DNA from 2 places in the Paenibacillus sp. J22FR83 genome. Region 2 is predicted to be linked to the other one. Evidence: riboswitches for the same ligand, from Rfam matches in the RefSeq annotation. Region 2 holds a riboswitch; the other holds the start of a gene.
The links. Region 2 has a riboswitch for cyclic di-AMP ahead of AC58PV_RS12910 (ABC transporter ATP-binding protein). Riboswitches for the same ligand answer to the same signal wherever they lie in the genome.

Region 1: linked by a shared signal. The riboswitch ahead of AC58PV_RS29110 (C40 family peptidase) and the one ahead of AC58PV_RS12910 (ABC transporter ATP-binding protein) in region 2 are both predicted to bind cyclic di-AMP.

The regions. Positions count from the first base shown of each region.
Region 1 covers NZ_JCAUAM010000020.1:103,099-114,887, forward strand. Annotated here, with positions in the region: gene AC58PV_RS29065 (DinB family protein) at 6-494, shown strand; gene AC58PV_RS29070 (lipase family protein) at 538-1,320, opposite strand; gene AC58PV_RS29075 (ABC transporter ATP-binding protein) at 1,493-3,208, shown strand; gene AC58PV_RS29080 (ABC transporter permease subunit) at 3,812-4,888, shown strand; gene AC58PV_RS29085 (ABC transporter permease subunit) at 4,885-5,841, shown strand; gene AC58PV_RS29090 (methyltransferase domain-containing protein) at 6,358-7,251, shown strand; gene AC58PV_RS29095 (YdeI/OmpD-associated family protein) at 7,304-7,753, shown strand; gene sugE (quaternary ammonium compound efflux SMR transporter SugE) at 7,778-8,098, opposite strand; guanidine-I (ykkC/yxkD leader) riboswitch at 8,186-8,288, opposite strand; gene AC58PV_RS29105 (MSMEG_1061 family FMN-dependent PPOX-type flavoprotein) at 8,359-8,970, opposite strand; gene AC58PV_RS29110 (C40 family peptidase) at 9,195-9,665, opposite strand; cyclic di-AMP (ydaO/yuaA leader) riboswitch at 9,669-9,807, opposite strand; gene AC58PV_RS29115 (hypothetical protein) at 9,975-10,793, opposite strand; gene AC58PV_RS29120 (M1 family metallopeptidase) at 10,839-11,789, opposite strand, start outside.
Region 2 covers NZ_JCAUAM010000006.1:164,968-176,756, reverse strand. Annotated here, with positions in the region: gene AC58PV_RS12930 (MarR family winged helix-turn-helix transcriptional regulator) at 1-271, shown strand, start outside; gene AC58PV_RS12925 (VOC family protein) at 293-661, shown strand; gene AC58PV_RS12920 (beta-galactosidase) at 950-3,010, opposite strand; gene AC58PV_RS12915 (AraC family transcriptional regulator) at 3,154-3,984, shown strand; cyclic di-AMP (ydaO/yuaA leader) riboswitch at 4,138-4,302, shown strand; gene AC58PV_RS12910 (ABC transporter ATP-binding protein) at 4,406-5,290, shown strand; gene AC58PV_RS12905 (ABC transporter permease subunit) at 5,295-6,092, shown strand; gene AC58PV_RS12900 (ABC transporter permease subunit) at 6,125-6,913, shown strand; gene AC58PV_RS12895 (glycoside hydrolase family 88/105 protein) at 7,331-8,464, opposite strand; gene AC58PV_RS12890 (helix-turn-helix domain-containing protein) at 8,615-9,451, shown strand; gene AC58PV_RS12885 (aspartyl-phosphate phosphatase Spo0E family protein) at 9,560-9,739, shown strand; gene AC58PV_RS12880 (hypothetical protein) at 9,846-10,169, opposite strand; partial or broken gene AC58PV_RS12875 (DNA-directed RNA polymerase subunit alpha C-terminal domain-containing protein) at 10,385-10,579, shown strand; gene AC58PV_RS12870 (RMD1 family protein) at 10,677-11,519, shown strand; gene AC58PV_RS12865 (DUF2306 domain-containing protein) at 11,776-11,789, shown strand, end outside.

The DNA of each region.
Region 1 (11,789 bases), on a different contig from region 2:
TAAACATGAGTTTTGAAACGGTATTGCCCATTTGGAACGCGATCCAAGGTCGTTTCCATAAAACAGTCCAAAAGCTCCCCGAAGCTGATTTGACCCTTGAATTGGGTTCAGCTTCCATCGGTTATATGCTTCGTCATAATGCTGAGGTTGAGTATATGTTTGCGAACTGGTTTTTCGGTGTGAAAATCCCTGAAGGCATTAAGCTGTATACAGCAGGCGGTCCGAATGGACCTAAGGTCAAGCCTGCCTTCACCAACTTGCAAGAATTGGTTGACGATTTGACGGCATCGAACGATTTTCTAATTGAAGCGATGCATAACTTGCCTCAAGAAGCTTGGACGGTGCCAGTTGAATCCCCAATGGGCCCATCCACACCACTGGAAGCAGTAGGCAGACTTATGTATCACACAGGTATTCATTCCGGTCAGATATCGTTAATTCAGAAGCATTTCGCTGTGAAAGACAATGCCGCAGAGGCCCCAGCTCAGCACTGATATTATGAAAAAAGAGACTACGGGGACCTTCCCGTAGTCTCTTTCAATTCGGGCAGAAGCCCGGTGTCTTGGCGCAGAGGAGCTTTGCATACTTCGGATCGAGCTTGGCAAGCTCTGTGAAATAGCTGCTAACGGCATGATTACCTGCGAATGAACCTGTTGGAAAGTCGAGCTCAACGGCTTTTTTAACATGAATATAGTGATATAGGTCACCTGTACGAGGTGATTTATAGACAAGAGGCGGCAGCGAAGGAACCATATCATTGCGATTATACACGCGATAGTGGGGACCTGTTTTACGATTAAATTGACCTGCGAATGTGGTGTTACCGACTCGGGGTGAACCGAATGTGTAGACAGAAGGGTCTCTAAACTTGGTGTTCGTTGCCAAATCAGCTGCACATAGGGTGGCAAGTGAGCCGCCAAGGCTGTGACCTGTGAGGTAGAGTTGTTTCTGTGGGGATAGTTTACTCATGGCCGTTACAATTTGCTTGCGAGCGGATTGGTAAATGTCCAGAAACCCCTGGTGCACAAGACCGCCTTCTTTGGCATAAGGGTAATCGGTCTGCCTGGCGATGGCATCCGAGATCCAGTCCGATGTGGTAGACGTGCCTCGAAATACTATCACAATTTGACTGTCGGATTCTGCAATAAAGCCAAATAGCTCACGCCCGCCTAATGCGGAATTCGCCGTGAATGGGGTCACGATCCGGTAGGCAGCGGGTAAAATAACGCTTTCGGTTCCTTGTGCCAATTGGGTATAGCTTTGACCGCACATCGCTGCGAGGCGAAGAGCAGTTCGCGTATCCATTGAGTTGTTGAACATGATGACATGCCTCCACAGCCAGGATCAGATATTCCATTGATATGAAAATATTGGATACATGTCCTCTGACAACTGCCTATTTGTGGAGGATTTCAGGTATAATAGGCATGTTGCAACCAGTACAAGAGTGAAGTTAGGTTGGTTGCAATGAGAGGAAAGGTGGAATAGACACATGTTGAGAAGGTTTTTTTCGTACTATCGGCCCTATAAGCACTTATTTATTTTGGATTTTACTTGTGCGGTGGTGGCTGGGTTACTGGAACTAGGGTTCCCGCTAGCCGTCAATCAGGTTGTCGATAAATTGCTTCCTGCAGGAAATTGGGGCTGGATTATTTGGGCATGCGTAGGTTTGTTAGCTGTCTATGCACTGAATACACTGCTGAACTTTGTTGTTACGTATTGGGGTCACATGCTGGGGATTAACATTGAAACAGATATGCGGAAGAAAATGTTCCACCATCTGCAGAAGCTGAGCTTCCGGTTCTATGACAATAACAAGACGGGGCAGTTAATGTCGCGGATGTCGAATGATTTGCTGGAAATTGGCGAGGTTGCGCATCATGGTCCAGAGGATTTATTTATTGCAGTCATGACGCTTATTGGGGCACTTGTGCTCATGCTCCAAATTAATGTGAAGCTTGCGCTGCTTACGTTTGTTATTGTGCCGTTCCTGTTGTGGATTGCGGTATACTTTAATCAGAAAATGACCAAAACCTTCCGTCGCATGATGGGCGATCTAGCGGATATTAATTCGCGAGTTGAGGATAACATCGGCGGTATTCGTGTAGTACAAGCGTTCGCGAATGAAGCACATGAGAAGAAATTGTTCGAGGTGAACAATGGCCGATTCCGATTGACGAAGTTGGCTTCCTATAAAATCATGGCGTGGAACATTTCATTAAGCTACATCTTAATGCGTTCCGTGACGGTATTCGTCCTTATCTGTGGTACGTGGTTTGTTATCGATAAGCAGATTAGTTATGGTGAGTTCATTGCCTTTGTTCTATTAACGAATGTATTCTTAGGCCCGATTCAGAAAATCAATAACGTCATTGAGAGCTATCCGAAAGGGATTGCTGGCTTCAAACGCTATGTAGAAGTCATTGACACCGAGCCGGAAGTGGATAATCATCCGAATGCTCGGAAGGTAGATCACTTGGATGGTCAGATCAAGTTTGATAACGTCTCCTTCGGGTACGGGGAAGAAGATCGCGTATTGAACAACATCACCCTCTCTATCCGTGCAGGGGAGACGGTTGCTTTCGTTGGGCCGTCCGGCGCAGGCAAAACGACGATCTGCTCCTTGCTGCCGCGCTTCTACGATGTTAGCGAAGGCAGCATTACGATTGATGGGCTCGATGTTCGTCAGATCGAGCTAGAGTCGCTGCGCCGCCAAATCGGCATCGTGCAGCAGGATGTATTCCTGTTCTCCGGCACCATGCGGGAGAACATTGCGTACGGCAAGCTAGGCGCGACGGATGCGGAGATCTGGGACGCTGCGCAGCGCGCGCAGCTGCAAGGCTATATCCAGTCCCAGCCGAAGGGACTGGATACGGTAATCGGAGAGCGCGGCGTCAAGCTCTCCGGCGGGCAGAAGCAGCGCCTCGCGATCGCGCGCATGTTCTTGAAGAATCCGCCGATTCTCATCTTAGATGAGGCGACATCGGCGCTGGATACCGAGACCGAAGCGGCGATCCAGCAGTCCTTGGCGGAGCTGTCGAAGGGGCGCACGACGCTCGTCATTGCGCATCGACTCGCGACGATCAAGAACGCGGATCGTATCGTCGTTGTAACCGAAGACGGCATCACCGAGCAAGGCGCGCATGAGGAACTCATCGCCGTCGGCGGTGTGTACAGCCGCCTGCATCAGGCGCAGTTTAGTTCTTAAGAAGCTTTCGCCTCCCTGTTTGTTCAGGGAGGCGGAGGCTTCTTCTTTTACGGCGGTATCGTGCCATGACATGGCGCGGGGGGCTCTTTCGCATAAATAACGTTACGAAAACACCCTATTCCCTCGTAAAATGAAGAATCTCGAAGAATAGCGTTACGTCATAGCGTTATTCATCCTGAACAACCGAATTTCGCTTCATTTGGCCCGAATAGCGCTATTTCATAACGTTATTAATCCGTAGAACGGTAGCGTGGGACTAATAACGTTATGGCAAACCTTTATTTTGGAATTGCATGTGACTATCTGTGTAAAGGGTGATGCTTACCGGTGAAATCAATCATTTCCGTGAAAATTTACCAAGCTGTATGCTAATAAGCCTCCATATATATTCGGCAGTCTATGATTCGACTTTTGAGAGAGCCTGTTTCCTGCATGCCTCTAAGGCTGCAAGTTTCCACACCGCTGGATTCCACGTCTCTGAAAGAGATGGTGTGATTATTTTTTTACGACAGAATAGACTAGTCCTGCCCAAATCCTTCGTGCTAAACTAGGACCATACAACAATTATTTACCTAAGGTAAATTATAAAAGAGGTGGCACGGATTGAAGTCAATAGGACGATGGCTATTACTGGGTGCGATTACGTTGATCGGTATTTTTTTGCTGAGTAATATTCGGCAGATGTTCTTATCCGTCCAACCTGATCAGATCAAAGTAACAGTCAATGCCAGTATTAGCATGCAGAAGCTAAGTGAGATGCTGCCGGGCAGCAAGATCTTGAATGAAAAAAGTGGACTCCTAGAAGTCCCTTACGGCAAGTTCTGGGAGTACCAAGGCACAGCCATGACGATCAAAGGTGTGCTGCGATCCGCTGTCGTTCCACTTGAGAAGCCTATCATCTCATGGCGCTATTATGGCTACACCGTTCAAGATCAGCTGAAAGGCTTCTTGCATGGCGACTTTGGCAAATACCGGGATCCCTATACGCGCAAGGAAGTGCCAATGACGACAGTGATCCCCAAAATGCTCCTCAAAACCTGCACCTATTTCATCCCTGGCCTGCTGCTCGCGATCTTGCTCAGTATGCTAGTCGCACTGTGGGCTTCCATATCAAGACGCATTGGAGTTGTGCTGGATGGCATTCATGCACTGCTTGTTGGATTACCGGACTTTTTCCTGATCGTGCTCATTCAATTGGCGGCGATTTACGCAACGAAGATCCTCGGACACTATGTACTGCTAATCGTTCAAGTAGGTGACAGAACGCCATTCCTCATTCCTTTTTTGACGATTGCACTGATTCCGTCGGTGACGATTTATGGAACGCTTCGCGTTGCGATTACACGGGAATTGGGGCAAGATTACGTTGTTACTGCACTAGCCAAAGGATTGACGCGGCGCGAAGTGCTCTTCTCGCATGTGCTTCGGAATGTGCTCGAGGATGTGTTGGCGATTCTGCCAAGAGCAACGACATTAGCCCTTGCTAGTATGGCCGTTGCGGAGGCGATTTGTGGCATTGGGGGCTTAGGTGGCTTCATCATTCTGCCGATCTATCAGGGGATTACTTCCATGTCCGCTATCTGTGTGGTGCTGGGCGTAGTAGCCATGGCTTTTCATATCCTGTATGCGCTGCTGCGAAAACGGTTCGTGGTACGTGCGGAGGAGGTGGTGAGACCATGAGAAAACGTCGTTCTACCGCTTTTTATATATCCATCGCAATCTTGGCGCTGTTCCTGCTGGTGATGCTGTTCGGGTCCTGGTTGAAGCCGCATGGCATCTCGCCAGAGGATAAAATCAACATGATTCAGTATCAAGAGGACGGCAAAACCAGATATGCCATCCCGCCATACGCACCCAATAGTACCTTCCTACTTGGAACCGATCACCGTGGATTCGACATGCTCAGCCTATTATTAAATGGGTTAAAATACACATTAGGCACGGCGCTTGGTCTGACCTTGCTTCGTTTTATCGTGGCGTTGCCCTGGGGCTTATGGAGCGGGATGACGAGCAGAGGGCGTGGCCTTCTCCGTTCCTTACAATGGGCGGTTGCGGCGGTGCCGGCTTTTATTTTCCTCTATCCGCCGCTAGCGGGGATGTATTATGGGCTAAGGCTCGATCTGGGAGCCAAAGCAGATCCGCACAATAAGCTGCTGTTCAGCATCACCTTCGTTATCTTAATAACCCTGATCGGCATTTTCCCGCTGGCATATCAGATTGCAGATCGGACACGCTTTTATAGTGGCAAAATGTTCATAGAAGCCTCCCGCCTCATGGGCGGTTCGTTCTGGCATCGGACGCTTCGGCATATTTTCCCTTCGATGCGGAATGAAATGATGTTCACCTTCTTAAGCGAGTTCATGCAGGTGTTGTTCCTGTTGGGGCAGCTAGCCGTATTCAATATCGTGCTCGGTGGAACAGAGACGATCGGCGACGAGGAAGCCGGCTTCCAGATCACCATCAGCACCTCAGGGGAGTGGCTGTCACTGATCGCCTACGGCGCACGTTATATACGTCTGCACCCGTGGATCATACTGAGTGCGGGCACAAGCTTTGCGTTGTTATTCCTTTCCCTGCAATTTTTCCTGAATCAGCTCAAGCGCCTCTATGGCGAAGAACGCCAGCTGATGTAATAGAGTCGAGTGTCCATCTGAAGGGTGGGGCTCGGCTTTTTTTGTTGGTCGTGTAGAAAAAGAGGCGCTACATAACAATTAACTGGAAAATCTACAGCTATTTTCGAACAAAATGGACGGAATTTACAAATAGATGGATTTTATCCCGTTATTTCTCCCGGATTTGCCTGATATGCCGGAAATGGCCATAATTAACTGTACATTTTCCAGCTATTCTTCAAAAGAAGCCAAATCAGGGCAATTTAACTGGAGTTTTTCCATTTATTATTGTGGAAGCCCCTCAAATCTAGCTACTTTTACACACCAATCCTCCCTCCCAAGCCACAATTCCTCGCCCCCCACCAATCCTCCCTCCCAAGCCACAATTACCCCCACCACATCACCTCCCGCCCCCTAGACGCTAATCTACCGCTTGAAAAAACGGGATCAACAAGTCGCGAGTACACTAGGAACACAATTAATGTTACAATGGTACACATTATGTGTTATAATACCTTAAAAGGAGGCGGACGAACCATGGAGGACAAACAAGACAAAACGAAACGACTCTCGGTTTATTTGCCTGAGAAAGTGAAATCCGAGTTAGAACAGATGGCGGATGATACGGGGTTATCGATGACCCAGTTGATTGTCATGGCGACGCAGGGGCTGCTTGCTAACTATGCTGCACAGGGTGGCGCGATTTTTGCGGATCTGTTGTCAGCGCGGCATCGTATTCTACACGAGGTGAAGGAGAAGCAAGCGCTTCTTGATCAGGAAAAGCTGAACATGCAAGCTTACTACGGCGCGCGAGCGGAGGAGTATGAGCGGATTTATCACCGGGAGGATGCGGATTATCAGCAAGAATTGGCGCTTCTGTCTAATATTCTGAAGGGGCAGGTAGAGGGGCACCGCGTGCTGGAAATTGCTTGCGGCACGGGCTACTGGACACACATTGCCGCAGAAACGGCGACAAATCTTGTTGGCGTGGACATCCGCCCAGAGGTGCTGCGTATCGCGGAGTCGAAGACATGGCCGAGGGGGAATGCGTCCTTCAAGGAAGGAGACGCCTATGAGCTCTCCGAGATAGGAGGAGAATTCGACTTCGGGCTGGCGAACTTCTGGTTTTCGCATATTCCGCGGAATCGAATCGAGGGCTTTTTACAAGGTTTCCATGAACGGTTGGGCAGCGGGGCTCAGGTGTTTATCGCAGATAATGTGTATGTGCCGGGCAGGGGCGGTGAGCTTATCACCCTAGAAGATAGCGAAGACACTTACAAAAGACGTGAATTAGCCGACGGATCCAAGCATGAAATACTCAAGAATTATTATAGCTACGAAGAGTTAAATGATATTTTCCGACCCTTGTCGCAGCATTTGCGCATCTTCGTGGGAGCCAGCTTCTGGTACGTCAGCTATACGATTAAATAGCTCTGACCCATCCAACATGGGTATGATGCATATAATAAAGGAGGCCATAACCATGAGTGTAACATTCCATACGACGGTGATGAAAGCCCATAATAAAAATGCCACGGGGATCTCTATCCCCGAAGAGGTCATGACGACGTTAGCAGGGGGCAAAAAGCCAAGCGTGTCCGTGACGCTGAACGGCTACACGTACCGGACAACCGTCGCTGTCATGGGCGGTGAATACCTAATCCCGCTGAGTGAAGCCCATAGACAAGCATCCGGCTTGAAAGCGGATGACCCTGTTGAGGTAACGTTGGCGTTGGACCTAGTCCCTCGGACCGTGGAAGTTCCAGCCGACTTATCTTCAGCGCTATCTGAAGCGGAGGGCGCCGTACAACGTTTCGAAGCCCTCGCTTTCTCCAAGCGCAAAGAATTCGTCCGCCAAGTCGAGGACGCGAAGACACAAGAGACGCGCCTACGCCGGATTGCCAATGTTGTTTCGCAGATGAGCAGCACTTAGCGGTACATTATTACTGCTTAACACTTAGTGTCCTGATGTGAACTTCAGTCCGAGCACACCGACCAGAATTAGGACCATAAATAAAATCCGAGTCAAACTGATCGGTTCATCGAGAAATAGCGTACCAATGATAATCGCGCCGACTGCTCCAATGCCGGTCCATGCCGCGTAGGCCGTTCCAATGGGAAGGGTTTTCGTTGCTACAGCTAAGAAATAGAAGCTAACAATCATGCCAAGAATCGTAACAATCGAAGGGACAAGTCGTGTGAAGCCATTGGAGAACTTTAATGAGATCGCCCATACGACTTCAAATACACCTGCAATAGCTAGAAATAACCATGCCATCATGAACACTCCTTTATAAGAGGATATAGTAATGTCAGTGCCACAAAAAAACAGAGAAAAGCCCGGGAATATCGCACGAATGCGATAGACTCCCGGGCTTTTCTCCCTCCGTGACCACAGCATATTTGCTGTGTGTTTTCCCTTGGACCAGCCGACGGTAAGACGCCGCGGAACCCTAGAAAACGACATGCCGTTATTATAGGCTCGCTAACATGCGATGTCAAGTTACACATTTTGACTGCTGCCTGTTTAGCTTGTCCCTATTCCTCTAGCGCTATGTTGTTCAATGCCAAATGCGCACGGAACATAGCCATCGTATCAGGATGCTCTTGTTCGGGCACCCATGTTGCGGAATCCCAGATTTTAGACAATTTAAGGGCGCGACTGCAGTGGACGAAGCATTCCTGCACCTCAACGCCGACCGCGGCGATTGGCGATTTGCCATTAAGCTGCATAGTCGCAAGGAGTTCCTCATCATTCGTCAGCCAAGCGCGTCCATTGACGCGAAGTACGTTCTCAACGCCAGGGATGATGAAGATGAGGCCTACTTGCGGGTTGGCCAGTAGATTATACATTGAATCGACTCGGCGGTTTCCCAGTCTTTCCGGATAAACGAGGCGGTGATTATCGAGAATGCGAACGAAGCCGGGGCTATCGCCGCGCGGGGAAACATCACATAATCCATTCGCACCCGAAGTGGATAAGAAGAACAAAGGTGATTTGGCGATGAACGCTTGGGCGTGCTCGTCAATTTGATTGATTACTTTATTTTGTACGGCAGGATGAGGCTCTCCGATTATAGCTCTAATTTCATTGATGGAACGAACGATGCCGGGAAATGGGGGTGAGGTACTGTCTTGTATGTTGTCCATGCGTTCTTTTCCTTTCTCGAGGCCAGGAGGCCCTTATTCAAAATATCATTGCGGAACATAATAAAATCGGCTGTATGTCTCCGTGGGCTCCCGCCTTCGCAGGAGGGCGGAGCCGGTTATTTGGTGTTTCCTAGTATACGCCGATAGCCTCGTTCCAATGAATGAAGCCCTGCAAGCCGCTCTTACGAGCAAAGCTTGCAGGGCTTCATTCTGTGCCGAGAATATTACTTGGATTCAGCAGTTAGTTGATTGTAAATATCATCCCATAGAACTCGTCTGGCTGATACGTACCGCTTCGCATAATAGGATTCGCTCAACTTATTCTTAACAACACCTTGATTGGTAGCGGAGTGAACGAATTCACCATTACCGAGGTACATCCCTACGTGAGAGATACCGCTGCCATCTGTGTTGAAAAATACAAGATCGCCCTTACGAAGATCACTTTTGTCAACCCAGTAGCCTTCACTGTTTTGTGATTTGGAGCTGTGTGGAAGATCGATGCCGAACTCATCGAACAAGTAGGACGTGAACCCAGAGCAATCGAACCCTTTGAGTGTCGTTCCTGCCCATTTGTAAGGAGTCCCAACAAGGTCGTTTACCGCTTTATCCATATCGGATGCTGCGAAAACGCTTCCTACACTTACGCTCAAAAACAAAACAAGACTAAAAATAAGACCAACAACTTTCTTCAACTGCTTGTCTCCTTCCGGTGCCTACGAGGTTAGCTGGAGGGTTCGGTTGAAGGTTCCCTATGATCCCTGTCTTGCAAGATCAATTCACCCGGAGTGGTTCCCCCGTTTCCCCAAAAACTGAGGAATTCGGCATGAAATATTTGGTTTTTTGATGCTAATATTTTTATTTCGTCATAATGTTTGAAATTCCTCTTTTACGGGTACATAAATAGGCAAAAAAATAGTCTAATTGTTCGGAAAATAGACAAAAAAATCCCCATTCTCAAAGAGAAGGGGATAATGCTTGTTTATTCACTTTTTTGCCCGATATTAATTGGATATTTTGGCTGAAAGTAGCTGATATTGGGAAGATATGCCCCAAATTTGGATGAATATATGAAAGAGTGGGTAGAGTTGATAAATGATTAGGGCTACTAGCCCTGCCCATAGATATGTAGCTGTGACTGTGACCCCTGCCAAAAGCCATGTGAACAACAATAGGATAATGGCAAGTCCGATAATCGGCAGCGAATTACGAAAGAAAGAGAAGAGGGTTGATAAGATCCCTAGCTTGGCTGCAATAGCGAATTGCACGTACATAAATAGAAGCTGCAAGAGAAAACCGTAAAGCATCAGGCCAAGTATCCAAGGAAGAAGCTTCATTACAATTTGTTCGTAGGAACCACTATGCCCTAGCAAATAAGACGCTTTGGGAATAAGCCAAATGAGTGGAATCAGCGTTAGCGCCATGCGGATCAGATATACGAGCAGGAAAGGGAGCATGAGCTGCTTCATCCCGCGAAAGAAGCGATAACCAGCATTCTGGTGAGAGTGGGTAAGCGAATAGTAAACACCGCCATTGAAGAGAGGCGTCAACAACATCCGAACACACAAGAGGGCAGCTAACCACCATAAATAGGAATGGCTGAGATCTGTTTTAATTAATTGGAACTGGCTTTCAGCTAGAAAAATCTGCAATGCCTGCTTGGGCTGCTCAGCGCCAGGGAACCGATGCATGAGGGGGATGAGTATTCCCTGTACGAGTTTATACAGGAGAACACCCCAACCCATCTGATATAGGAACAAAATGATCGTGGCAAAGGGCTGCGCCATTGCTGCCCTAAAGCCTGATTTGATATAGGTGGCCAACGAGGGTCCCTCCTCAGTGTATGTTATGAGACGTAAGCCAAGTCCTCACCAGGCAACTGAGCCAAATACGGCTTGTAGGAATTGAATAATGCCGAGATTCCAGCGGATTTGCCACTTCGTATTTAATTGTGTTTGATAAAAGTTGTTGATGTGCTTATTTTCGAGAATCAGCGTGTACTTAGGATCAATGCGCACCCAATCGACAGGGGAGGCATGGATCAATTTGAATTCGATACTACCTTCCTTGCCATCCCATGTTTTATCTAGCGTAGTGCCATCAGCGAAGTGGAACTGAATCGGCACTTCCTGTGAGTTACCGCCAAGCTTCACGATACGGACCGTACTTTCGTAGGTCTCCGAACCCTTGGTGCCCTGTGGCTGAACGTGAACACTCTCGACGGAATAATCTATCATCAGATTGCCGTAGACATATTGATTAAAGAAGTCGTCCCAATCTGTTTTACTAATCTCCTCCACGACCTGTTGGAAATCTTTCGTAGACGGATGTTTGAACTGCCACTTCTGGAAGTAAGATTTCATGATGCGATCCATCGTCTTGGTACCGACTTGCGCCTCAATAGCTTTGAGTACGAGCTTGCCACGCGTGTACACATTTTCGGCATATTGGTCATGCCCTGTATACGCCCATGCTTCTTTCTGAAGTCCATTGGGTGAAGTGATATAACTGGATTCGACAGGTAAATTAGGTACTTCCCCGTATTCGGCTTCCATGACTTTATCCTCTGCATAAGAAGTAAAGCCTTCATCGAGCCATGCTTCTTCGAATTCGTTGCTGGCAACCAGTCCATAGAAGAATTGGTGGCCGATTTCATGGACGACGACGCGTTCCAGTTCTAAGTCTGGATCTTTGTCGCTGGCCCCCCATGCGGTGACTAAGGTTGGATATTCCATACCGCCAGCACCATTCCCACCAGGAGGAGGGACGACGATGGAGAGGGTCGAGTAAGGATACGTTCCGTACCATTGACTGTAGCG
Region 2 (11,789 bases):
GAAGCTGCTTATCGATAAGACGACTACCGCCAAGGCTATATCCAAGTTAGAAGCGGAAGGGTATGTACGGAGGGAAGTCGATGTTTCCGACAACCGCTATCAGTTGCTATTTTTGACAGAAGCCGGGCAAGAGGTGGTACCCAAGGTACAGGAAGCGTTAGCACGTGTAAAAAATAAAACAAGAAGTGGCATCACCGATGCGGAGTATGACCAGATGCTAAGTCTCTTAAAGATTGTGCTGCACAATCTGACCGAGCAGGGGCAGGAATAAGGCAATGTGAGGAGGATGCACATGATGAAGGCGATACCTTTTATCGTGGTAGACAATTGCAAGGATGAGATCAAGTATTACCAGGGCATTTTCGGTGGCGAGATCACGATATTGCGCACGCAAGGAGAAGTAGTGCTGAACGCGGACCTGCATGTCGAGGGAGCCATCCTTAAGTTTGCTGACACGCTAGCGGCGAAGCCAACTTTGAAGGGCGATTACGTGAGAGTGTTCGTAACTATCGAGAAAGAAGAAGCGTACCGAAGCATCTACAGTGAGCTGGCTGTTGGTGGTTCTATTAACGTGGGCATGTATGAAGCGCCGTTCAACGGACTGCTTGCCATCGTTACAGATCGCAATGGCGTCTGCTGGGTATTGTCGTATTATCGATAAGAGAGGAAGAGGCTATTCAAAAGTCGATTTGTAGACTCTTGAAATAGCCTCTTCGTTAAGGAACGACGAGAAATAACCAGCTTGCCGCAATTTAACTGGATTTTTTCCATCTAATCACCTAAATACGTCAGATACGAGCAAATTAGCTGTAGTTTACCCATCTAAACACGGATCGGCAGGCAGCTACTTTACATCTGCAATCCACAACCCTGCACCTGCGGACAGCACGCGCTAATCCGAGCCAAACACACAAGTGACTGTGGACTCCCGCTATTTGAACACCTTATCTCACAGTGCAAAAACCTTCACACCATAAGGAGCAATCTCCAGCTCCCCAACGCCAACCCTCTCACCTTCCAACAAGTCTTCCAGCTCCTCCAGCAGAGTAGCTTTGACTGGTTGGCTGGTGTAGTTCAGGATAAAGGCGAAGCGACGATCCTGCTTCACGCGGATCGCAACTTCCACCTCCGGCGGCAGCTCCGCCCAACCTGCCGTAGCAGGCGCAAGTCCGAGGCGGCGGATCAAGCCATCCGCTATTGCGCGGCTGAACGCAGCCCCGAAATAATAGGCTTCTCCGCTGCCGTAAGGGTTGCGGGTGAGCGCCGGTTTGCCGGTATAATAGTCGCCGTCAAACACGGCTAAGGTCTGTACGCTGTCATTCTCGGGGTGGAGAATATCGTTGAACAGCCGGGCAGGCGTACTGGCTTCGTCTCCGCCATCGATCCAGCGCATATGAGGTGTCGCTGCCTCATTCAATACGAGCGTAAAGTCTTCGACTGTTATGCCGCACAGTTCGGCGACGAGACCTGGGAATGGCGTCATTCGGCAATGACCGCGTTGGTCTTTATAACCGGAGCGAGCTCCGAAGATCAGCTTGCCTCCCCCTGCTGCATATTGCTTAAGCAGCTCCGCCGTTGCCTCCGACATGATGGCAGGATGAGGGTAGATAAGCACTTTGTAACGCGATAGGTCTGCCAAAGTAGTCTTCTCTTGCACATACAAATAGTTGTATGGAATATGGCTGAACTGCAGCGCTTTCCCCCAGCTATACTCGCTTTCTTTCGTCAGAGGACCGTGCCAAATGTCGAACTCCCCGTCCCATTCATTGTCATAATCGTGCAAAATGGCTACACCCGCTGTGAAACGGGACCCAGCAATGACCTCTCCGATTTTGCCCAATTCCCGGCTAATTGTTGTAGCTTCAGCCACTCTGCGGTTAGGACGGTTGTGATAATCGTTAATCCCATGCCAGTAAATTTCGGTGCCGAATGTTGCGGTTCGCCATCTAAAATACAAGACCATGTCCGCTCCATGAGCAACAGATTGATACGTCCATAATCGCATTTGGCCTGGCTTAGGTGAGGATTGTCCCATCCGGTTCGCCCATCCGCCAGGGCCTGACTGCTGCTCCATGATGCAGAAGGTAGGGGAGATGGAACGCACTTTGGTGAGCTGGTTGGAATAGCTGCGATCCAGAAGAGGATTCTCGCGATTGGCATCGTTCCAAATGGTTGAGAAGTTCGGATACGAGTCATAAGAATAGAAATCTAGCAACTCATCCGTCATAGCATGGTTATCCAAATGACCAAACATCCCATTCGTTGTAACCCACTGCTTGGGTGCCAGCTTTCGTAAGATGTCAGCCTGCACACGGGCAAAGGAGATCGTGTTATCCGAGATGAAACGTTTTTCATCCAGCGCTTGATGCGGATTTGCAGATTCGCTAGGCGCAGGGCGAGTCAAGTGCACTTGCTCCCAATTGGAGTAGCTCTGGTTCCAGAAGACAGTTCCCCAAGCCTGATTTAACGCGTCTAAGGAACCGTATTTCTCCTGCACCCATGCCCGAAAAGCTTTGTGGTCGGCCTCGGCGTAGAAGACGTTGACTTCGCAGTTAAGTTCATTGTCGATCTGCCAGCCAACTACGCCTGGGTAGTTCGCATAATGAGTGGCCATAGCCTTAGTTATTTTCGTACAATAGTCGCGGTAGATAGGGCTGCTGTAATTGTAGTGACGTCTCAGCCCGTGCTGATACTGCACACCCTCGAATGTGGCATTCAAGATTTCGGGATATTTAAAGGTCATCCAAGCGGGAGGCGTAGCCGTGGGAGTGCCAAGAATAACTTGTAGTCCATGTTCGTGAGCCAGATCGATCGCCCGATCGAACAGATCAAAGGCGAATACCCCTTCTTCGGGTTCAAAGAAATTCCATGCAAATTCACCCATCCGCACGATGGTAAAACCGATTTCTCGCATTCTCGTATAATCATCGGCCCACATAGCCTCTGGCCACTGCTCAGGGTAGTAGCATACGCCTAGATCAAATTTCTCGCCAGGAATCGTCTTTTCCATGACTTGTAACATCCCCATTCCTATAAGGTATACTAATTTCTTGTTATTGAAAATTCTTTATGTACTCATTATATTGCTTTGTAATATTATGTATATAACATCATTTTGCTCGAGATATCAGATTTTTGCGCATCGGAGGACACATGCGAATTCATTATGTATTACCAGAGCCGATGTATAAACACTATACGGTGTATCCGGATATGATCGGTCAATATGCAGAATTTCCAGAACATCAAGAGCGGAGGTCTAAGGGGCAGCTGCAACAAGCAAACTTGCATATTGTGTTAAGCGGTAAGGGATATGTCAAAGCGAACGGGAAGGAATTCGGCCTGGAAGCAGGGCAGGGCTTCTATTACGGAGCGGGCCTTGAGCAAGAGTATCGATCGGATCCGAATGATCCTTGGCAAGTTTTTTGGGTACACCTTGCGGGTGAGGGACTCGACAGACTGTTGAATGATCAAGGTACTTCAGCAGTGTGGTTGTTTACGTATAGCGATGCCTCCAAGCTGAAACAACTGACCGTGGGTTTATTGGAAGAGGCATCTCCCCATAATCGAAATGAGGTGCAATTGGCGGTAAAGCTCTATGAATTGATGGCTGAGCTTGCCTTGCGTGCGGAGACGCATGGTACGGTCACGATTCTAGATAAGCGTGCGCGGATGAGAGAGGTTGCTGAATATATTCGTACGCATTGCACGAAGCCACTAACCCTCCTGCAGATGGCCGAGCAGGCTGGCTTCAGTACGTATTATTTTAGTCGAATGTTTCATGAAGTGATGGGGCGGACTCCGATGGTGTGGCTGTTTGAATGCCGTCTTGTTGTAGCCAAACAACTGCTTATGTCTACCGAATGGACCATTAAGCAAGTGGCCGAGCATATCGGTTTTTCCCAGAGCAGCTATTTTATTGCTCGATTCCGGGAGCACACGGGGCTGACACCACAAGAGTATCGGCGGTTGTATCACACGTAATAACTAGCAAAATATAGGATAATCAACGTCACCATTAAATGTATGCGCTTTCATCGACTACCAAAGTCAAATCTGCATAAATTAAAGGTGAATCTAGGTTTTACATTCGGTTCAGATCGGCGTAAGATTCATTACGACAAGTTGATTTTCTGTAAAATTAAACCACTTAATTCCCAACTGGGAAACGGGGGAACCAACCGAAGCCGTATAAGCAACACATGGCTTCATGGGGTGAATCCTGATGCTCGCAAGCATTAGGTAGGACGCTCTCAAGTCCGAATCCGACAGCTAACCTCGTAGTGCATTGAGAGAGAACCGCACACTCGCCTTCTTATGTGAAGAAGCCCGAGCGTAGAGATTCTCTATGCTTAGGGCTTCTTTTTGTTTGCTTTTAACCTTACAAATTTGAGGGGGCCGTGCCATGCATGCAATTGAAATCACCAATTTGACCAAAACTTATGGGAATGCAAGAGGCATCACTGATGTTAGTTTTACCATCGAAGAAGGGGAGATCTTCGGTTTTATTGGACCGAATGGCGCGGGGAAATCGACCACAATTCGAACGCTGCTATCTCTGATTTTTCCAACTAGCGGCAGTGCCAAGATCTTCGGGAAGGACTGCATCCAGTTTGCGCCAGAAATTAAGAAGGAAATCGGCTACTTACCATCGGAAGTTTTTTATTATGACAACATGAAAGTAATTGACCTGCTTAAGTATTCGGCTAGCTTTTACAAGAAAGATTGCACCCAAAGAATTAAAGAGCTTGCCGAGATCATGCATCTGGACGTGACGAAGAAAATTGACGATCTATCTCTGGGAAATAAGAAGAAAGTGGGCATTGTTCAAGGGCTGCTGCACGACCCTAAGCTCATTATCCTGGATGAACCGACGAGCGGGCTGGATCCGCTTATGCAACAGAAGTTTTTCGAATTGCTCGAACAACAGAATAAAAGGGGAGCGACGATTCTTTTTTCCTCTCACATTTTGAGCGAAGTACAGCGGCTATGTGATCGTGTTGCGATCATTAAAGAAGGTAGAATCGTAACCGTTGAGAAGATTAGCACGTTAAAAGAAAACAATTTTAAGCGTTTTAAAATTGACACGGCGCAAGCGCTCGACCCCCATTTCTTCAGGATGCCCGGGGTCAACAACATTGAAGTCCAAGGTCAGACGACGAGCTTCTTATTCAAAGGCAATATTAATCAAGTCATGAGAAAAATAGCCGATATCGACATTGCGAATCTATGGATCGAAGAGCCTGATTTAGAGGAGATCTTTATGCATTACTATGAGAAGGAGGCTTAAAGGCATGAATATTTTCCTGCATGAATTGCGAGCTTATCGTAAATCCACGATCACGTGGACGTGCTCCTTACTTGCTGTTATCGTCTTATTCTTATCCCTTTTTCCTTCGGTTTCCAAAGATTTTGCACAGTTCTCTTCCGTCTTAGAAGGGTACCCAGAGGGGGTTAGGAAAGCGCTGGGTATTCAAATCGAAACGTTTGGCACCCTGCTTGGATTCTACATGTACATCTTTATGTACATTACGCTTTGCGGAGCTATTCAGGCCATGGTGTTGGGAGCGTCGATACTCTCCAAGGAGGTTCGTGAGAAAACAGCAGACTTTCTGCTTACGAAACCTGTAACGCGGACGAAAATAGTGACTTCCAAGCTATTAGCGGCTGTTGCTTCCTTAGCGATTACTTGTGTGGTTTATATCGGGGCAGCCTATATGATGGCGCTTCAAGTCAAGACGGTCGATTTTGATGGGAGCATCTTTCTACTGATTTCATGTACATTACTGTTTATCCAGCTGATGTTTCTAGCGATGGGATTCGTTGTTTCGGTTGTGTTTTCAAAAATAAAAGCTGTTTTATCCGTCAGTCTTGGTACGGTGTTTGCCTTTTTCGTAATCGGCATGATCGTTGCCGTAGATGGGGAGGGCGCTAAGCGGTATTTTTCCCCATTCAAATACTTCAGCGGGACGTACATGCTTACAAATGCAAGTTATGAAACGCCCTATGTCATTGCAGCTATCGCGATTATCGTTGTTTCGATTACGGTGAGCTACTTCATTTACACGAGAAAAGACGTTCATGCCGTATAAACGTAGGTGAGAGGAGGGAACGAGAAGTGAATATGTTCTGGAGAGAACTGAAAACGTATCGGAAATCAATGGTTTTCTGGAGTCTTGGGCTCATTTTTTTAGTCGCAAGTGGCATGAACAAGTACCAAGCAACGGCGACGAACGGACAGATTAATGATCTGATGGCAGAAATGCCGAAGTCCCTCCAAGTCATTATGGGCGGTGGCGCGTTAGATTTATCGAAAGCCAGCGGCTATTTCGGCATCCTAGTGCTATACTTCTTGTTGATGGCAACGATTCATGCGGCAATGCTTGGCGCCAATATTATTGCGAAGGAAGAGCGGGATAAGACGGCAGAGTTTCTATTCGTGAAGCCTTTGTCGAGGCACAGCATCGTCACGTGGAAGCTGCTAAGCGCTTTCGTGAACATCCTTATTTTTAACCTCGTGTCCTGGCTGTCGAGTATATGCATTGTTGGCGCTTATAGCAAAGGGGAGGCCGTTGGTGGAGATATTTCCATCGTCATGCTGGGGATGTTGATTGTGCAGATGCTCTTCCTGGTCATTGGCACATCTATTGCAGCCGTGTATCGAAACGCCAAAAGGGCAGCCTCACTCGCAACAGGCTTCATGCTCATTACCTTCATCCTGTCCATTGCCATTGACTTCAATAGTAAGCTGGCTTTCTTGAAATATGTAACGCCGTTTAAATTTTATGAGGCGAAGAATATCATGTATGGCGGCGGGTTTGATGCTGTCTATGTCATCATTTCGGCAGTTGTCATCGTCGGCCTGACCGTGGTCACGTATGCCGCTTTTGGCAAACGTGATTTGCATGTGTAGCGGGGCATCATGTGAAGTAGAAATAGCGTCAGTTAAGTAGCTAGCTTTCAATTAACTGTAAAACCTACAGTTAAATTCCCCATATCACCTGTGATTTTGCGATTAGATGGAAAAAGTACATCTAATCTGGGCGAGTTTGTCCGTTTAGTGGGTTTTCGCCGAAATTAGCTGTAGGAAATCCATCTATTGCTCGCAACTGTAGCAAATCGGCAAAATTAGCTACATAAAATCCATTTCATTTGTTGGGAGCGGCGGGGAAAGTAAGGCGGTATTGGTTTAAGAGGTAGTTGTAGTGGCAGTTGAATTCAGAAGTAGCCGCAGAAGTAGCAGCAGCAGTTGAAGTAGCCGCCGCGATATACACCTACAAAAAAACCAGCTAACAATCCTCATTTGGGATGCTAACTGGTTTTTCTTTTGTCACGCTTGGGCAGCTAGACTCATTTCTACGCACATAAGGATAAAAGCGCCAGCGCCGTGCAAATCGTTCTCGCTCGTAGGACGGGCGATATAGTGGGCGTAGTCGCCTATTCCTGTACCGATACAGATCTGGCCAATGATGACGTGACCATTCTCATCGAACTTCAGGGTATCAATGACCCCTTGGTATCCTTTCCACGCATAGGCCAAGTACTTAGGATCCAAATACCCGAAGCGCACGGCTTTGGCAATAGCGTGTACATACAGAGCTGTGCAGGAGTTTTCCAACCAATTGTCCGCCATGTCGCCTTTATCGACAACCTGATACCATAAGCCGGTAGCGGCATCTTGATAGGGAAGCAAGGCCAGAAGCAGGTCTTGAAGGATGCTCGTCAATTCGGCTTTGTCTTTGTGGTCCGCAGGAAGATATTCGAACATTTCCAGCAATGCCACTGGATACCAACCGATTGCGCGGCCCCAGAATTCCGGTGCCAAGCCTGTTACAGGGTCAGCCCAAGCAGCAGCTTTGGTTTCATCCCAACCGTGATACAGCAGGCCAGTGTTAGGGTCCTTGGTATGCTTCTCCATGAGGATCGCTTGATAAGTCATCATGTCGAAATAGTCGGCTTCGCCAAAGGTTTTACCGAACTGCGTAGCAATCGGCCCAGCCATATATAAGCCATCCAGCCACATTTGATTCGGGTAACGTTCCTTATGCCAGAAGCCACCAGATGGGTTCGTTTTCCATGCTTTTAAAAGGGGAACCAACGTATGCAAGGCTTTCTTATATCGTTCATCGCCAGTTTGCTCATACAGATTGAAGAGCAGCACGCCAGGCTGAATATCATCTAATTCTTCTGGGTTGTATTTCTTAATACTGCCATCAGGGAGAATCTGGCTATCTACCCATCGCTTGATATACGTATAGTATTTATCGTCGTTCGTTTCCCGCCAGCATTTCTCCATACCAGATAGAAAAACACCTTGATGATAGTGGAAACGATCTGGGGGAAGCTGTTCCGGTTCAAATTTGGCCATCAGTGCCTCACACGCAGCCTCCGCCCACTGAATAGGGGATTTTACATGATGGGTGGCAGTAGTGCTGTCTTGGATATTACGTTCAGAAGCTTGCATTCGGGTTCATTCCTCCTTCGTGTACTTAAGCTTATCTTATCAGAGGAATATGTACATTTTTTGCGCAAAAACTAAATTTCTTCTTATATCTTGCAGTCTAACGGCAGAGGCGTATAATAAATGGCAAATGAGATGAGAGGCGGAGCAAGGATGAGCGATTTTCAATTTAATAACCGTGAGGGTTCCTTCTCCATATCTTATCGGAAGGCGTTAAGTCACAACATGCCAGTCAACCATTTTCATAGCACCTATGAAATATTCTATTTGATGTCCGGCAAACGGACTTTTTTTATAAAAGACAGGACAATGATCATCGACGAGGGGGATATCGTCATCATTTCTCCGAATATCCTTCATCGGACGACGAATACCGAAATGCCCAAGCATGAGCGGCTCATCGTAAATATTCATGAAAGCTATATGGCTTCAGTCAATGATGCGTATCGGGACATTTTCCAGCCCCTTTTCGAGCAAGCCTATTTGATCATCAAATGTCCGCTGCAAGACAAGCTTGCAATCGAATCGCTAGCACAAAGCATCATGCAGGAGATGCAGGAGAAGAAGTCTGGCTTCGAGATGTTTGCTCAGACGCTGGTGCTGCAGTTGCTTATTATTTGCTGTCGACATGCCAAACAGAATGCACTGGAGCTGCTGGAGCCCCCAAGTCCTATGCACGAGAGGATCTTGGAGGTTGTTCGGTATATGAACACCCATTACATGCAGGATCTGCCGCTGCATCTGCTGGCGGAGAAATTTTATGTGAGTCCTTATTATTTAAGCCGATTCTTCAAAGAAGCGACGGGGTTTACGTTCGTGGAATATTTGAATAGTGTAAGGATTAAGGAAGCCAAGAAACTATTAGAGCATTCCTCCATGAAAGTTAGTCTCATTGCGAAGAAAGTTGGCTTCGGCAGTGTTACGCATTTTGGGCGTGTGTTCAAATTAGTGACGGGACATGCCCCGCTATATTATAGGAAGATCAAGTAAAACTAATACTCTCACCAACAAATTCTAATATTAATCTAATAGTCTTCATTTACTATACAAATATAGGAAGTATAACTAATTTCTATAATTAGAATGGAGATGGATACGATGGAATCAAAACTTCAAGAAAAAATTGAAAGCTTGCGATTTGAGATGATTAATCAAGCAGTGATTAATGGTAGCTTGACACATGAGAAAGTCGTATCCGTCAGCCAGTTGTTAGATAGATACATCGTGTTGTACCAGAAACTGATTATCAAAAAGGCGAAATTAAAATTAATTAGCTAAGGTTAACCTTGGCCGTTCAACAAAGTAGGCTGACTTGAAGTAGAGGAATCTACGACAGGTCAGCCTACTAGACATTTAGGACATGCTTTGACAGTCATAACGATAGCTACTCATTTTGTGGATCTGGAGCAGGTTGTTCTTCCGACGCCGCGACTTCATCATTCGCTTCATTGTTCGTTTCTTCAACTACTTCTTCATTTACTGCCTCAGTTGCTTCATTCTCTTCACTTACTTCTTCACTTACGTCTGCCGAAACGCTGTCACTTACAGTTTCACTCGAATCTCCAGGTACACCAGCAAGTTGTTGAAGCACTTCTAGTCTGCTGCTCAAACTCTTAATTCTTTCATCGGCTTGGTTACTAGCACCAGGTTGTTGCTGCGCATGGCGAAGCAGGATTTGTACTCTTTTAATTTCGGCGGTATGTGACATCGTTACATTGCCTCCCCATAGTCGTTCATTTGGTCTACAATATGGAAAACTATATCCTTAGAAAAGTGTATACTTTTCTAACTTTTACTACAAGAGAAATTAGCATAGTTGCCCATAGGTCATGAGGATGGAGATGATTTGTTTATGGTAAAATAGGTAAAAAGACACAATGTCTGTATCCATTATGGTTTTACATTGGGAGGAGATTGAGGATGAAGCCTGAATCGGGGTTTCTTTCAACGCTTTCAGCACCGGCTAGACGAGCATTAGAGAACAATGGCATTACGACTGTGCAGCAGTTGTCACAGTACAGCGAAGCGGACATTTTAACCTTTCACGGCATGGGGCCGGGTTCGTTGCCTAAACTTCGAGCGGCTTTAGAGATGAATGGGCTGGCATTTAAGCCTTAATCCATCGGCAAGCAGAAGTACAGCCTAGCGAAGATTGAAGAACACTTTTTCTGTCAAAAATAGGAGTAAAACTCTTTCAGACAGATGAGTGGTGAACATGAAGGATATCACATTTAAAGCTTTGGCCATAACGAATGAGATCGATTTGAACAAAATTGCCACCTATTGCGGGAGTCCCAAGAAATATACGTGGGAGCAGCCTTTAATTCTCAAAGGTGAAACGCTCTCTAAGATTCTGCATAAAGAGATTATTGGTATCCAACAAGTGCTTGTGTTTTCGTTCGGAAGCGTTGTTTTTGTTAACCACGTGAATAAAGGAGAAATTACGAATTTCTTGAAGTTTCTTCAGACATTCGAACCTGAGATCGATCTCCACAATTCAGAGCGTTATACAGAGAATTACCGTCTACACACGGAGCAAACCGATAACATGGAGTTGACTGACAAGTATGTGGTAGTGGCTGAATTTGAACCCTATTACCCTGAATTAATCTCTACAGTTCTTGCCAAATCGGTGGCCCTAGAGAAGACGGAGGAGCAGCTTGGGAAAATTCATGATAGTCTCGAAATGATGATTGATAGACTTGAAAAAGGCAAGCTTCGCGTAGGCAACAAAGAATTGGCAAGAACGACAGCTCAAGTCGTGCGTCATGAATACAACACCTTAGCGTATATTATGATTTTGGATAAACCTGATTTGACTTGGTCAAACAGCTCCGCTGGTCACTTCTACGATGAGATGATAGAATTCTTCGAGTTGAACGATCGGTTCACAATTCTTAAAAGCAAAACGGACATTTTGTATCATATCTTGGAAGGTTTTTCGAACATTAGTCACTCCATGAGGGGCTTGTTTGTTGAATGGATCGTTGTCATTCTAATCGTGATTGAAGTGGTTTTAACGGTCTTGCAGATCTTAGGTTGGATTCCCTCGCATTAATTAGCCAAAGCGGCCTTCTAGTAGAAGGTCTCTTTTTGCGTGCTTTGTAGGGGACTTCCTAATTCTGTAACAATTCGATAGGAGCAAAGCTGCATTTTATATTATAATAAAAAAAGACCGAACGGTTCGGTTTTTTATGGATTAGAGGATGGATGATTGCGATACGGAGGAGTGGTGGTGAGCGCATTTGAATAAATGGATTTTCTACAGTTAGATAGTGGGATTTAATGATCACTTCGTAGGAAAGGATGGAAGTATGTCCACGAGTAA